Regions from separate parts of the Oleiphilus sp. HI0086 genome, predicted to be linked through region 1. Evidence: predicted binding sites of a transcription regulator. Region 1 holds the regulator's gene; each other region holds the start of a gene.
The links. Region 1 encodes sigma-54, which starts transcription at its own class of promoters, with help from an activator protein. Its sites were predicted from a motif close to TGGCACNNNNNTTGCTNT; they were not measured.
Positions count from the first base shown of each region.

Region 2: the regulator sigma-54 is predicted to act here: its motif matches at 1,816-1,833, upstream of A3756_RS23015 (formate/nitrite transporter family protein).
Region 3: the regulator sigma-54 is predicted to act here: its motif matches at 2,046-2,063, upstream of nirB (nitrite reductase large subunit NirB).
Region 4: the regulator sigma-54 is predicted to act here: its motif matches at 1,972-1,989, upstream of fliE (flagellar hook-basal body complex protein FliE).

Region 1 is NZ_LWFZ01000918.1:5,000-9,164, forward strand. It holds gene lptB (LPS export ABC transporter ATP-binding protein) at 1-598, shown strand, start outside; gene A3756_RS16555 (RNA polymerase factor sigma-54) at 909-2,453, shown strand; gene raiA (ribosome-associated translation inhibitor RaiA) at 2,556-2,864, shown strand; gene ptsN (PTS IIA-like nitrogen regulatory protein PtsN) at 2,891-3,352, shown strand; gene rapZ (RNase adapter RapZ) at 3,395-4,165, shown strand, end outside.
Region 2 is NZ_LWFZ01001336.1:2,985-7,149, reverse strand. It holds gene A3756_RS23030 (HPP family protein) at 82-744, shown strand; gene A3756_RS23025 (hypothetical protein) at 741-1,193, opposite strand; gene A3756_RS23020 (copper-binding protein) at 1,319-1,663, shown strand; gene A3756_RS23015 (formate/nitrite transporter family protein) at 1,879-2,691, shown strand; gene A3756_RS23010 (bifunctional protein-serine/threonine kinase/phosphatase) at 2,740-4,165, shown strand, end outside.
Region 3 is NZ_LWFZ01000661.1:9,415-13,579, reverse strand. It holds gene A3756_RS09545 (bifunctional protein-serine/threonine kinase/phosphatase) at 1-1,739, opposite strand, end outside; gene nirB (nitrite reductase large subunit NirB) at 2,166-4,165, shown strand, end outside.
Region 4 is NZ_LWFZ01000929.1:17,067-21,231, reverse strand. It holds gene A3756_RS16785 (PAS domain-containing sensor histidine kinase) at 1-366, shown strand, start outside; gene A3756_RS16780 (sigma-54 dependent transcriptional regulator) at 381-1,796, shown strand; gene fliE (flagellar hook-basal body complex protein FliE) at 2,039-2,413, shown strand; gene fliF (flagellar basal-body MS-ring/collar protein FliF) at 2,489-4,165, shown strand, end outside.

The sequences.
Region 1 (4,165 bases):
CACTTGTTTCTATATGATTGTAGGCCTGGTTAAGCATGATAAAGGCAAGATATCAGTTAATGATACCGACCTATCATCCATGGCTATGCATGATAGGGCACGAAACGGTGTCGGCTACCTGCCCCAGGAAGCTTCAATATTTAGAAAGTTAAGTGTTCGAGACAATATCCTGGCGGTACTAGAGATTAGAAAAGATCTTTCTCGCAGCGAAAGGCGACAAAGAATGGAAGCCTTACTCGAAGAGTTTCACATCACTCACATCAAAGATAGTCTTGGCATGGCCTTGTCAGGCGGTGAACGTAGGCGAGTGGAAATAGCCAGAGCTTTAGCAATGGAGCCTGACTTCATTCTACTCGATGAGCCCTTCGCAGGTGTCGACCCAATATCGGTCAACGACATCAAGTCAATCGTCTCTCACCTTAAAAGTAAAAATATCGGCGTACTCATAACCGATCACAACGTTAGAGAAACGCTGGATATTTGTGAAAAAGCCTATATTGTTGGTGATGGCCATATCATTGCTTCAGGAAGTGCTGAAGACATTCTGAATAATGAAAAGGTCAAACAAGTCTACTTGGGCAATCAATTCAAATTATAAGCCAGTGGCTAGTTCATAGCATTCGATTCGAACAGCATATACAAACAATTAAGCATGACTTTCAGCTTAGAAATGAGTAGCATGCAATTTTCACGTCAACAAGACGATAACTTGATCTAAAACAATTATTTGTAGGCTGGTAACGTAAATATACTTTTATTTGTTTCACACTTTGCTATCTTCGCACTACACTTGTGTAAATGAAGTAAATATAAATACGTTTATTCACAGCGACCATTTCCGCAAAATATAATAAGCGACAATACATGATTCAAAATTTAAGTCTTAAGTTGGTGACATCCTCATGAACATGAAGGTTTCTCTCCAATTAAAGCTCGGTCAACAACTGACAATGACACCTCAATTGCAGCAAGCAATCCGCTTGCTACAATTGTCGACTCTTGACCTTCAAAACGAAATACAAGAAGCATTGGAATCTAATCCTATGCTCGAACTCCAGGACGATAACAACGAGCCTGGAAATACAAGTGATAAACAAGAAAATCAGAATGAAAGTCATCAAAATGATGGCAACGAGTACGCCTCTCAGGACAACCAACAAAGCAGTAGTACAGACACCAGTTCGAGCGAAGCACCTGCTAGCAATGAAGCCGACACGCCTAGTGAAGAGTGGTCAGATACTATACCGGAAGATCTGCCTGTTGATACGGCTTGGGATGACATATATACAAACAATGCGCCCAGTGGTCCCGCTCCCGAAGATGACAACAATGCCTTCGAACAAAGAAACGCTGCTACCGAGTCTCTTGCAGATCATCTAGATTGGCAACTTAACCTTACCCCCATGTCTGATCGCGACCGATACATTGCGATGTCATTAATCGACGCAACTGATACAGACGGCTACCTAACGAATACCGTTGAAGAGATACACGAGGGGCTGCACAACTCAGATGACGAAGACCCGGTTGAATTAGATGAAGTTGAAGCCGTCTTAAAACGCGTGCAGCACTTTGATCCACCTGGGGTATTTGCCAAAGACCTGCCCGACTGTTTGCTGCTACAGTTACGCCAGCTACCAAAAGATACGCCCTGGCTACCACAAGCAAAGCTTGTAATCAGCCACTACCTGAACTTATTAGGATCAAGAGACTACGCTCAACTAATGCGACGCAGCCGCCTTAAAGAGCATGAACTGAAAGAGGTTATCTCTCTAATTCAGTCTTTGAACCCTAAACCAGGTGAATCCATTGCTTCTTCCGAGCCTGAGTACATTGTGCCAGATGTCGTCGTAAAGAAAGAAAAAGGACGCTGGAAAGTTGAGCTCAACCCAGAGATTGCGCCAAAAATAAGGGTCAATGCAAATTATGCTTCGTTTATAAAGAGAGCTGACTCCAGTAACGACAACACCTTTATGAAGGATCAACTTCAAGAAGCAAAGTGGTTTATTAAAAGCCTACAAAGTCGTAACGAGACGCTTCTAAAAGTGGCAAGTAAGATAGTAGCTCACCAACAAGGCTTCCTTGACTATGGTGATGAAGCGATGAAGCCGCTGATTTTACATGATATTGCTGAAGCGGTAGAAATGCATGAGTCCACCATATCTCGTGTGACAACACAAAAGTACATGCATACGCCACGAGGCATATTTGAACTCAAATACTTTTTCTCAAGCCACGTCAGCACAACTACTGGCGGAGAGTGCTCGTCAACAGCGATTCGCGCAATTATTAAGAAGTTAATATCAGCAGAAAACCCTAAAAAACCTCTTAGCGATAGCAAGATTGCCGACTTGTTGAAAGAGCAAGGAATTAACGTCGCCCGCCGCACTATCGCAAAATACCGCGAAGCGATGTCGATCCCCCCATCGAACGAAAGAAAAAGATTGGTTTAATACAATATTTGATAACTTGCTGCCTGCAGCAAGTTGATTTGATAAGCGAAAAGTGAGTCAATATTCAACTCTCGCTAAAAATAACGATGATAGGAGAATACTATGCAATTAAATATCACTGGCCATCATGTAGATTTAACTGATGCACTTAAAGAATATGTGAAAACCAAATTGCAAAAGCTAGAGCGCCATATTGGCGGCATTAGCAACGTACAGGTAACCCTTTCTGTATCGAAACAAGCACATATTGCTGAATCAACGCTACATATCGCTGGTGCAGATATCCACGGCCACGCCGAGAACGACGACATGTATGCCGCTATCGACCAGCTAGTTGATAAGCTAGACCGTCAAATTCTTAAGCACAAGGAAAAGAAAGTTGACCGCGCACACGGCGCAGCAGCACGCTAGTTATTAGCGATCTTTAGAGTCGAAAAATGTCTGAAAATAAAATTACTATCGAGGCCATCTTGTCACCGGAGCTAACCCAACGCGGTTTGCCCGGTGGTAGCAAGAAAAAAGTTCTTCAACAGGCTGCACACCTGGTCTCAAAACAATTTCCTCATCTTGATGAAACTGAAATATTTGACAACCTTATTTCTCGTGAACGACTGGGAAGCACGGGAGTTGGGCAAGGAATTGCCATTCCCCACAGCAGACTGGAAAACTGCAAACAAGTTATTGGTTGTCTATTTACACTTGAAAAAAAGATACCTTTTGACTCGATAGATAACGAAGACGTTGATATTCTTTTCGTTTTACTTGTCCCCTCCGAGGCGACGAGCGAGCACCTGGATCTTTTAAGTCAAATTGCAGAGAAGTTCAACAACACTGCTTTTTGCGATAGTTTAAGGGAATCTGCTACAGGCACTGAACTTTATCAGAAAATAATTGCTTAAGACCTACAAACCTTAGAAGCTCAAAATTGCTAGGAACTTCTTATGAAGCTCGTTATTGTCAGTGGCAGATCCGGTTCCGGAAAAAGCACGGCCCTTCACGTCCTTGAAGACATGGGGTATTACTGCATTGATAATTTACCGGTTGGGCTTTTACTAAACCTTGGTAAACAATCACTACAAGGTAAAGATACAAGGTTAAGTAACGTTTCGATCAGTATCGATGCTAGAAATCTGCAGGGTGGAATAGAAGCATTCCCCCAAGTTTACGAGAAGCTAAAGCAGATGGAGATTGATGTCGATATCATTTTTCTTGACGCACAAAGTGAGACGCTCCTAAAGCGCTTTCACGATACTCGACGCAAACACCCACTTAGCAGCACAACACACTCACTCACCGAAGCGATTGAAACCGAAAGAACGCTTCTCGACCAGCTGGCACTAAAAGCTGACCTGACTGTCGACACTACGAAACTAACCCTATACGAGTTAAGAGACCTCATAAAACTTAGAGTGACAGGCAAACGAGAGCAAGAGCTCGCCATACTCTTTCAATCATTTGGTTTCAAAAATGGTGTTCCTAGCGATGCAGATTACGTATTCGACGTTCGCTGTTTGCCAAACCCATACTGGGACCCAAACCTTCGTACTTTTAGTGGATTAGATAAGCCCGTCGTAGACTTCATGAACGCCCAACCCGAATCCATACTAATGAAGGAAGATATCATTAACTTTCTCAGTAAATGGCTTCCTCAATTCAAAGCATCAAACCGTAGCTACATGACTATCGCGATCGGCTGTACCGGCGGCCATCAC
Region 2 (4,165 bases), on a different contig from region 1:
AAAAAAGCTCATTGATGTAGGTCAACGGCCGATTTATATTCATATAAGCTTAGAATTCCAATATGAAGGTGACATGACAGCATGGCCGTATTTTTTGTACACGATGTAAGGACAGGGCTCGTTACACCACTAGACCGTAAGTTTAGGGTGCGTGATATTCCTCCAACGGATGAACTGACTGAAATACAGAAAGTTCATTCTAAAGCTGAAACCGACCCCGAAGATTTTAAAGATCATCGTCAAAAGTCAAAGCAGAAACCCCTGGAGCCGAGTGCAAGCCAGCAGAAAGCGATTTCTGCCTACCAAGAAGTTAAGCCCGCCCGAAGCCCTTTGGGGAGAGTGAAGAATATTATGAGCTCGCCGGTACTGAGTATCAGCAAAGATAAGACGCTCGAAGATGCCTGGCGTATTATGCAGAAGTATGAAATACATCACCTGGTCATTCTTGATGAGGAACAGAAATATTGCGGAATGCTATCTGATAAAAAGATCGTCCCTTTTCTAATGAGCCCACAGGGTGGTAACCTCGAGGAAATGCAGAAAAGCTCGCTAAACGCCTTCTGTCACGAATCGTTGTTATCAACCCACCCAGAAACTCAGGTAGAAGACTTAGCACCAGCTTTGTTGGAGTATGGCTTGGACGCGATAGCGGTATTCGAGAATCAACAGATTGTCGGGATCGTTACCCACCCCGATATATTGAAGACGATACTACTGAAGGAGTCGCTAGAAGCAGATGCTTAATCTGGTCGAGCTTGTTGGGGGCTAAAAAGTAAAATGATTAGACCTAAGAGGCCAACTGCCGTGATCGATAAGCCGGCTTCTAATACGACACCTGCAAAACGGTGGTCTAAGCGGTAGAGACCACTCGAAAAACCATAACTCAAATCCAGTAACCCCAGGAACAGTGCCGCACCGGCGCAGGCTGCTGCGAGTACTCGGCCCTTTTGCATCCATTGGTTGCACCACAAAGGCAGGGCAGAAACTAGCATACCAAAGGCCAGAATTAAATCAGGCAGCACAAAGCTTCTTTCCCACAAGTAATAGCCTTCAAAATGTGGCATCAGTGCTCTTAGCTCTTCGATAGAAAAGAGCGAGCCGTTAAAGAACTGCCACCAGAAATGTATGATTCCCAGTGCTGCACCGATATAAATCATCGCCAAAAGGCGCTGAAACTTAAGTTTCTTAATCATCTTTTTTCAAGGGGGTCAGACTCGATTGAAAGCTATGTAGCCAATAGACCAATACATGCTACCTCTGGACGATGCTAAAGGCTATAGTGCTAAAATTAGCTACTTTAAATTCGGAGATGACACTTATGCGCCTATTAGTCTTGCTTAGCATGATCACCTTGCTTTCGGCCTGCAGTACACCGCTTAAACCAATCAATAATGGCCATGGCACGACAGAAGGAATAATGGGAGAAACGATTCAGGAAGTTTCAGCTTATGGTTTGATTACCCAAGTTGCTGCAGAGGAGGGCTTAGTGAATATCAAACATGGGCCGATTCCCGAACTCAATTGGGCCCCTATGTTGATGACTTTCAGAGTTAGTGAGTCTTTGTCACTTGAGCCATTCAAGGCGGGTGATAAGGTTAGCTTTATACTGGAGCTGGATGAAAAGGGTTTGCATCGGCTGAAATATGTGGAAATCAGAAAGTAAGTGAGATCTCGCTTCAGCGTCAACTATCGCACCAAAACTAAACAAAGCCATGTTTTGCTCTCTATAAGTGAGCCTAACTTATTCACTTATAGGTATATAGATTTCAGTGATTACGAATATAAGTAATTGTTATTTAATGTGAAGTCTAAAAACGGCCCGAGCTATGCTCTCTCAGATTATGTAAATTTTTAAACCTAATCTAAGAGAGATTAATTATGGCCTATATCGAACCGAGTGAATTCGCCACCAAAATGGTTGATTCAGGTGAACAGAAAATTTTCATGTCCACCAAAGATACGTTAGTACGTGCATTCATGGCGGGTGCAATTCTAGGGCTCGCCGCATTCTTTGCTATTACTGTTATTGTGAAAACAGGCAGTTTATTAGTTGGCTCACTTTTATTCCCTGTCGGCTTTATCATGCTCTATTTGATGAAGTTCGATTTGTTAACCGGTGTGTTCACGCTAGTGCCGCTATCAATACTTGATAAACGTAATGGCTGTACCGTGCCGCAAATGTTGAGAAACTGGGGCTTGGTTTTCCTTGGTAACTTTGGTGGCGCACTGACCACAGCTTTCTTTGCTTCGTTTATTCTAACTTATGGTTACAACACTGACGGCGGTGCCTTGGCAGCTAAAGTGAGCACCATTGGTGAGTCAAGAACACTGGGTTATCAAGCGCATGGTGCTGATGGCTGGTTCACGATATTTATTCGTGGCATGCTGTGTAACTGGATGGTATCGATGGGTGTTGTCGGTGCAATGATTTCAACCTCTGCAACGAGTAAGATCATTGCAATGTGGATGCCGGTAATGCTCTTCTTCTTTATGGGCTTTGAACACTCTATTGTAAACATGTTCCTATTCCCATTCTCTATGATCATGGGCGGTGACTTTGGTTTATACGAGTACTTCGTATGGAACGAAATCCCAACAGCTTTGGGTAACCTTGCTGGCGGCTTCTTACTAGTAGGTCTGCCACTATACTGGACGCATGTTAGGACTAATCCAGAGCGTAAGGTCGCTTAATACTAAAATAATATAATAGGAGCCCCGCCAGAAATGGCGGGGTTTTTTATGTCTAAGCAACTTAAAGTATCTGTTAGTCAGTATTCAACTGCAGGAAAGAAAGACCTGAATCAGGACTTCCATGCAGCCTATGCCCCGGAAGAGCCTTTGCTCGCGTCCAAAGGGCTGGTGGTCGCTTTGGCTGACGGTATTAGTAGCAGCAATGTAAGCCAGATTGCGAGTGAAACCGCGGTTAAAGGTTTTATACAGGACTACTACAGCACATCAGACTCCTGGTCTGTGAAGACCTCTGCTCAACGGGTTCTTAAAGCAGCTAACTCCTGGCTGTTCGCGCAGACCCAAAATAGCCCGCATCGCTTTAATAAAGACAAAGGCTATATCTGTACCTTTAGTTCGCTTGTTATTAAGTCGAACACTGCTTATTGCTTTCACTCTGGTGATTCACGTATCTACAGGCTTGCTGACAATAACCTTGAGCAACTAACCAAGGATCATCGACATGTCGTTGATGCAGAAACGAGTTACCTGACCCGCGCATTGGGCGTTCATGACACTTTGGAAATGGACTATCGAGCGCTTCCTCTAAGTGAGGGAGATATCTTTATTCTTGCTACTGACGGGGTGTATGAGTTTCTTACTGAAAAGCATTTGGCGAATACGATTACGAGAGCTTTTGAGGAGACAGGGAAAGTACCAGATAGTTTGGCAAAAGAGTTGGTTAATGAAGCCCTGGCAGCGGGCAGCGATGACAATTTAACTTTGCAGATCGTGAGCATCGATAGTTTACCGGCGCGAGAGTTAAGTGAGTTACAACAGCAGCTTACTCAGCTGCCTCCTGCCCCCAGATTAGAGGCTCGTAAAGAGTTTGATGGATACATGATTCTACGTGATATCTATATCAGTAGTCGTAGCCATGTATTTCTAGCAGAAGACCAACAAACAAAAAAGAAGGTGGTGATAAAAACACCTTCCACAGAAATGAGAAATAACCCGGATTACTTGGAAAGCTTCTTGATGGAAGAGTGGATTGCAAAAAGGGTGAGCAATGCTCATGTTTTGAAAGCAATTGAACCTGATAGAAAGCGTAATTTTATTTATTTAGTGTACGAATATATTGAAGGGCAGACGCTTGCACAATGGATGCTGGATAACCCTAAACCGGACATCAAAACAGTGCGAGAGATCGTTACTCAAATTGCTAAGGGGCTTCAGGCCTTTCATCGACAAGAGATGGTGCATCAGGACTTAAGGCCAAATAATGTCATGATTGATAGCCAGGGAACGGTAAAAATTATAGATTTTGGCGCAACAAAAGTAGCCGGAATTACTGAGGTGATCAGTAAAAACGAAGGCATTATGGGGACAGCTCAATTCACTGCACCGGAATACTTTTTGGGGGAAAGCGGAACAAGCAAGTCTGATCTGTTCTCTCTAGGCGTCATGACCTACAAGATGTTAAGTGGCGAACTACCTT
Region 3 (4,165 bases), on a different contig from region 1:
TACCCCAGCCAAAGCCAGAGTGTGGCCAATTCTACAACAAACATGATTGCAGTGATGCTTTGCCAAAACCGCAGCGGATTTCTTTTTGCAAGTGGTATATGGGCCTTATCCATAAACTCCGAATTAGGATGTTCGAGATCATAAATAAATTCTGACAAGGCATCATATCGAAGTTCTGTAGAAATCTGTAAAGCTTTTTCGATCGCACCATCCATCCATTCGGGAACCATTGGGTTAAACTCTCGAGCTGGCTGATATTTTAGTCGATAAAATTCATTGGTAGACTGACTGGTCTCAAACTTCGCACCATAAGGTTGTTGGCCGGTCAACATTTCGTAAAGCACAACAGCGATTGAAAACATGTCGGACTTTAAAGACGCTTTTCTTCCCAACTTATATTCAGGAGCACCATAAGTGTCGGTCCCCAGCACTTGCTCGCGCTCAAAGGGCGATTCGATTTCAGCAACGCCCGCAATAAAACAGGAACCAAAATCTATAATCGTTACCTTGCCCTCATTATCGACCATAATATTTTCAGGCTTGATATCCTGATGCAAAGTCTCTTTACGATGCATTGCACGAACACCCTTCACTACCTGATGAATTATCGACATAACTCTTTCGATACCGGGCTTTGGATTTGCTTTCATCCACTCAGCTAGCGTTTGGCCCTCAACATAATCACAAACGTAATAAAGGAACTTTTGCCCTCTTTCACTTTCATGAATATTTACTACGTACTTACTGTTAATACGGTCAGCTACCCAGGGTTCCAATACAAATCGCTCTTTGTACGCCAAATCATCATCATAATTCACTGAAGGCGTTTTCATAGCATGTAACTTGTCAGTGTTATGATCTTTTACCAAATATACTTGTGATCGATTACTGGCATGTAGCTCTTTTATCACATGGTAGCCGTCAATAGACATTCCAGGGGAAAGCTCTGGTGGGAAGGGTAAGTCCGAAAGCTTTACGTAGGCATCTTCGGCATTTGGACAAGGCAAAGCATCGACTCTGACAATCTGGCAACTCAAGTTATCATCGGAGCCGTTTTCGAGTGCAATATCAACCAAGCTCTCACAAAGCCCGGTAAATTCATCCGACTTGCAATCAACCGCCTTAGCAATGACTTCTTTTATACGTTTATCGTTGATAAAATCATGAATACCGTCGGTACTCAGAAAAAAGATATCACCAGATTCGACATCCTCCGAGTAATAGTCGACATCAAGCATTAAATCCATTCCCATTGCACGAGTAAGATAAGTGGAATCCTTACTTACTCTGGCGGAATGGTCATGCGTGAGCTGCTCAAAGTTATTCCCTCTAAGCCGGTACACTCGGCTATCGCCGATATGAAATATATGCGCGACACGCGACTTGATAACCAAGGTCGACATTGTACTGATATAGCCATGCTCAGCCTGAAGATAACCAACCCCCTGCCCATATAACCAACGATTCAAAGCCGTTAATACTTTTTGAGCTGAGTTTTTAACTGTCCAGGAGTCAGGTGTACTGAAGAAGTCGGAGATAAAGTTCTTAACGCAGGTTTCGCTTGCCTCCTTGCCCGCCTCTGCACTACTGACTCCATCGGCAACAATAGCAACCATTCCCTTTACAGTTAATAGAGGCTCTTTCGGGACGTATATTCCGACAGAATCTTCATTTTGGTGCTTTAAGCCCTTTACTGATATTTGCCCTGCACTTGTACGAAGCCCGCTTTCTAGATGCATCTGATATTTCACTCACTTATTTATTATGGGTATTATTGCGCCAATAAGTAGCAAAATAACACCCCCTTTAGATTAAAATCTTAATTTTCAACGGCATATGTAAAAACGAACGCAATATACAGCCTTAGGATTGAACTCAGCGCATAGTCATGCACCATTACCAACCAAGGCGGAAAACAGCATTTTTTAGCTGCACCACTTTAAAGCACGCGTTTTTTCTCAAACGCTCAAAACCTGGCTATAAAACACGAACTTAAGAATTTTTTTCCTTTTTATTTCAATACCCTATGAAATTATTTAGATACTTGGCACAGCTCATGCTTAATTACAGATAATTGCGTAAACAAGCATTGAGTAACGCTAAAGCTTTTCACTAGTAAATAAGCACAGCGTATGCGCAGATTCTCAGACATACGAGGCCATAGAATGAAGAATAGTAGAGTTGTTGTAGTCGGTAACGGCATGGTGGGTCATCACTTCGTTGACCAAATGATTGCATCCGAAATTGGAGCGCACATTACAGTACTAGGCGCCGAAACGCGACCAGCCTACGATCGGGTACATCTCTCTGAAGTGTTCTCTGGCAAAGAGCCAAAAGATCTAGCACTAACAACCCGCGAATTCTACAAAGATAATGGTGTTGATGCGATTTTTGGTGATGCCGTTACAGATATAGACCGTAAAAACAAAATTGTTATCACTGAAAGCGGGCGACGCTTCGATTATGACAAGCTAGTATTGGCAACTGGTTCTTATCCTTTTGTACCACCTATCAAAGGTTCTGAAAGCAAAGAATGCCTAACCTACAGAACAATTGATGACTTGGGTGAAATTAAATCACATGCCCAGACCTCAAAAATTGGTGTAGTTGTAGGTGGTGGTCTGCTTGGTCTTGAGTGTGCAAACGCACTTCAAAATCTAGGGCTTGAAACTCACGTTGTTGAGTTTGCTCCCGGCTTAATGGGTGTTCAGCTAGATGATGGCGGCAGCAAGATGCTTCGACGTAAGATCGAAGCGCTTGGTGTTCAAGTACATACCCAAAAAGCGACTACGCTTATCGATAACAAAGGTGATAACACAAAACTGCGAATGAACTTCGCAGATGACACGCATCTTGATACTGACATGATCGTATTTTCTGCAGGCATTCGCCCCTATGATCAGTTAGCACGTAAAACCGGGTTAGAAGTTGGTGAGCGTGGCGGTATCGTTGTCGATTACCACTGCCGAACCTCTGACTCGAACATTTTTGCTATAGGTGAATGTGCTCTATATGGCAACATGATCTACGGACTGGTTGCGCCCGGTTATAGAATGGCAGAAGTTGCTGTTCAGCAATTCTCCGACGACGACGAAAAACCTTCGTTTACTGGCTCAGACATGAGCACGAAGCTGAAGCTTCTGGGTGTTGACGTCGGCTCAATTGGCGATGCCCATGGTAAAACGCCCGGCTCAATCGCTTACGTCTACAGTAACGAAAACTCAGAGATCTATAAGCGAATCATCGTATCTGAAGACGGCAATACACTGTTAGGTGCAGTACTAGTTGGCGACTGTTCAGATTACGACACACTTCTTCAATACTACCTGAACGGTATCGAGCTTCCCGAAAACCCTGAAGGAATGATTCTACCGAATGTTGAAGGGGGTGGTCCTGCGCTAGGTGCTTCAGCACTACCAATGGAAGCAACAATCTGTTCATGCCTAAACGTTAGTAAAGGCGACATTATTAACGCTCTTGATTCCGGTTGTTGCAGCGTAGGTGATGTAAAAGGTGAAACCAAAGCAGCTAGCGGTTGTGGCGGTTGCGCAGCACTTCTTAAGGATGTTGTTGATACTGAGCTTGAAGCGCGCGGCGTTACGGTTGATAAAAGCATTTGTGAACACTTCCCTCATACGCGTGAAGAGCTATATCACTTAATTCGTGTCGGTAGTATCAAGTCATTTGGCGAACTGGTAGAAAAACACGGTACCGGCCTTGGTTGTGATATTTGTAAGCCTGCGGTAGCAAATATGCTTGCAGCTAGCTGGAATGATTACATTCTAGAAGAGCAACATACAGGCCTGCAGGATACCAACGATACCTTTCTTGCAAACATGCAAAAAGATGGCACCTATTCAGTTGTCCCACGTGTACCAGGTGGTGAGATTACGCCTGAGCAACTGATCGCTATCGGTCAAGTAGGCCAAAAGTACAAACTTTATACAAAGATTACGGGCGGGCAGCGTATAGACTTATTTGGCGCCAAACTTAATGACCTACCCACTATTTGGGGTGAATTAATTGCTGCAGGCCTTGAAACGGGTCACGCCTACGGTAAGTCCTTACGTACCGTTAAGTCGTGCGTCGGATCAACTTGGTGTCGTTACGGAGTTCAGGATAGCGTGGGTCAAGCAATCGATATCGAAAACCGATACAAAGGTTT
Region 4 (4,165 bases), on a different contig from region 1:
GCCTTGGTAGGGGCTTGTCTTAATTTGGTAAATAACAGTATTGAAGCTTGGGAATGTTCTGCAGTTAGCAAGGAAACGCCATTAACAATAAAGATTAGTGTTGGGGTTAAGGAGGATGGGGCTGTGTGTCTTGTGATTAGAGATAGCGGTCCTGGTATTCCTGGCCAGCACAGGAGTAAGATTTTTGAACCGTTTTATACAACCAAGCAAAAAGGGACTGGCCTTGGGCTGGCGGTAGTTCAGTCTGTTGTTAAGGCGCATAAAGGTAATTTCAGAATGCGTTCATCCAAGAAAGGGGTGACTGCAATGATTGACCTGCCGTCAATTAATGTTACTCCTACTAATAATAATTTTGCTCAGTGTTAAGAGGTAAATAAGTCATGTCAGCGACCAAAGTATTAATTGTGGAAGATGATAAGGAATTAAGAGAAGCACTGTGTACAACATTACAGCTTGCAGGGATGGGCTTCGTAGAAGCGGACTGTGCTGAGAATGCATTGAAGGAGCTTGAAAACGCGCATTTTGATGTAGTGATAAGTGATGTAAATATGCCGGGAATGGATGGCCACGAGCTCTTGCAGCAGGTTAAGTTAAAATATCCTGGTTTGCCGATGATGCTTATCACTGCCTATGGTCAAATTAAGCTGGCTGTTGAAGCTATGCAAAGTGGTGCCGCAGACTATTTAGTAAAACCTTTCGAACCAAAAACCTTAATTCAATCAATTATTAAAATTTTGGGGCTTGGTGATACATCTGAAGAAAAGTCTAGTGATGAGAAAGGGCCTGTTGCTGAAGATCCATTCTCTAAGCAATTTTTTGAAGTCGCTCGCAAAGTTGCTGAATCTGATTCGACAGTAATGATTTCAGGTGAAAGTGGTACGGGTAAAGAAGTATTGGCGAGATATATTCACGAGTCATCATCGCGAAAGAACAAACCTTTTGTTGCTTTGAATTGCGCAGCAATCCCAGAGAATATGCTAGAAGCAACACTGTTTGGCCATGAGAAAGGGGCTTTTACCGGCGCGTATGCAAGTTCGCCCGGTAAGTTTGAGCTTGCCAATGGCGGAACCTTATTGCTAGATGAAATATCTGAAATGGATCTAGGCTTGCAGGCAAAACTACTTAGGGTTCTGCAAGAACGTGAAGTGGAGCGAGTTGGCGGAAGAAAAGCGATTCCTTTGGATGTACGGGTATTGGCGACGACAAACCGTGATTTAAAAGAGTACGTAAACGAAGGAAAGTTTAGAGAAGATTTGTATTATCGTCTGAGCGTGTTTCCCATGGCCTGGAAGCCTTTGCGAGAGCGTCCTATGGATATTTGGCCGCTGGCTAAACGCTTGCTTGCTGAGCATTCTAGCAAAATGAAGCGTGAAAAAATGGAGTTTGGTGAGGGTGTAGAGACTTACTTGTCTCAATACCATTGGCCGGGAAATGTCCGAGAGCTTGATAATGCGATTCAGCGTTCGCTGATTATGGCCTGCAATGGTGTGGTTAAGGTTAGCGACCTATGCTTGGATTTATCCGAGTCGGCTAACTGGATACTTGAATCCAAGCAAGAGGTTCCGACTGAGCAAGTTAGGTCGGTGCAGGTCGAGGTTGAGCCAAACTCTCGAACAGGTTTAGGTAAAGATCTAAAGCTTCGAGAATATCAAATAATTATCGATACCTTGCGTCAAGAAAATGGCAGAAAGAAGAATGCTGCCGAGAAGCTAGGTATTAGCCCAAGAACCTTGAGGTATAAGCTTGCTCAAATGAGAGAGCAGGGTATCGATATTGCAGCTGAAATGGCTGCCTAGGTATCGAATTGAGTGTACGGGTGGCTCTGCTAGTTGCCTGTTACAACAGGATTTCGTCAATCTGCTGATGATCTGTATGGGAGCGTATGCTCCCTTTTTTTGTTATTGCTAAGAATTAGCAATGCTATCATGTTAAACCTTCCAATCTATCTATAATTTCAGCTTGTCTGTGAATTGGCCCGCTTTATGCAGTTACTAACTTAAGCGTATTTTTAGTAACGAAATTTTGACAAGGGGGATGTATGTCTGGGATTAACTCCGTAGGGGCTAGAGCAGATATCAATCAGGTGCTGGCTGAGATGAAAAATCTGCGTGCGCAGGTTCAGAAAACTCAGGTTCAGACTGAAGAAATATCTCCTACAAAAATTAATGCCACCCAGGAAGCGAGCCAAACACCTAAATTCAGTGACATGCTGTCTAGTGCGGTTGGCTCGGTCAATGATACACAATTAAAAGCGGGTCAAATGGCTAAGGCTTTTGAGCAGGGTGACCCAAGCGTTACGCTTTCGCAGGTAATGGTGCAATCTCAGAAAGCATCGGTATCTTTTCAGGCGTTGACGCAAGTAAGGAATAAGGTTGTACAGGCGTATCAGGATATTATGAAAATGCCGGTTTAAGTGTTTGCTTCTCGTTTGTAATGATTGGTATTTGAACAAACACTGCTTATTTGGATTTTAGTAAAAGGTTAACTTATGGCACTCGCACCCACAGATACAGGTACAGACTCAGCATTGCCCGCTCAGGTGGGTGGTATCTCGGGTGAGCCTGACGTTGTCGGCACTGAAAGTGACTTGATGACCGGTATAAACCGGCTTGGAATCTTTCGGCAAGTAGGTTTGATGGTAGGTTTGGCCGCGAGTGTTGCCCTCGGTTTGGCGCTTGTTTTATGGCTTCAGGAGCCGGACTATCAGCCGTTGATGAGCTCGGTAGAAGCTCAGGACCTGGAAGAAGTTTCAAGCATTCTTAACTTGAATGGTGTTGACTTCAAGATGGATCACCGTACCGGCATATTGCTTGTTGAAGCGGGCAGGGTTCATGAAGCAAGAATGAAGCTGGCAGCGAATGGCATTACAAGCGATAACAGTGTCGGCTATGAGATCCTTGACCAGGATCAGGCCTTGGGTACTAGCCAGTTTATGGAGTCGACACGATTTAAGCGAGGCCTGGAAGGTGAGCTGGCGCGATCAATATCCAGTTTCAGAAATATCCGTAGCGCCAGAGTTCATTTGGCTATTCCGAAGAGGTCGGTGTTTGTTCGTGACTCAAGAGAACCTAGTGCATCAGTTTTGATCGAGACCTCTTCTATGCGGCCAGTGACACGTGAGCAGGTTGACTCGATTGTTAATCTCGTCGCCGGAAGTGTGCCGGAAATGGATATGAGCAAAGTTACTGTTGTTGATCAAAAGGGTAATCTATTGTCTCGGAACAACGAGTCAGAAGAAGACAAGCTGGTTTCAAGGGAGTTTGAGTATTCGCGTAAAATGGAAAAAGTTCTAAATGAGCGAATTACAGGTATATTGAGTCCTATCCTCGGGGCGGATCGTTTCAGGTCAGAAGTCTCGGCTGATGTGGATTTTACCCAGGTTGAAGAAACGGAAGAGTTTTACAACCCTGACATGCAAGCAGTCCGAAGTGAACAAACCTTGGATGAGCAGCGCCAGATGATGACAGATGGCGGTGTACCAGGCGCGCTTGCTAATCAGCCTCCCGCAGCGGGTGCTGCCCCTGAAGTAGCCAACGGTGCTGGCGCTGGTGAAGGAGGTTTACCGACAAATGTGCGTAAGCAAACCACTCGCAATTTTGAGGTGGACCGCACAATCAGCTACACACGTCACCAGCAAGGTAGGCTAAAGCGCTTAACGGTTGCTGTAGCAATTGATGATATACAGAATATCAACCCGGAAACAGGTGAGGTAAGCTATACTACATGGACGGCTGAAGAGCTTGAGCGTTTGACGCTATTGGTAAGGAATGCGGTAGGGTACTCAGCCGCACGAGGTGATAGCGTAAATGTGATTAATACGCCTTTTGCACCTAAGTTTGTGGAAGCCGTACAAGAGCCGGAAATATGGGAACAGGCGTGGTTCAAAGAGCTGGTGCCCAAAGGCATAGCAATGTTGTTCGCCTTGATTATTATCTTTACCGTCATTCGACCAGTGTTTAAGAATCTTTCTGAAGCTGGCGCTCAAGCGAAAGAGCTTGCTTTAGCGGGAGATGAGGACGGTTTGGCACAGATGGATGCCATGAGTGAAGGTGAGGCAGGAGAACGAGTTACTTTGAGTGCCTCTGATGAGTTTCTGTTACCGGGGGCTTCGGAAGGTTTTGATCGACAACTTAATGCCTTGAAAGGTTTGATTGCTGAGGACCCT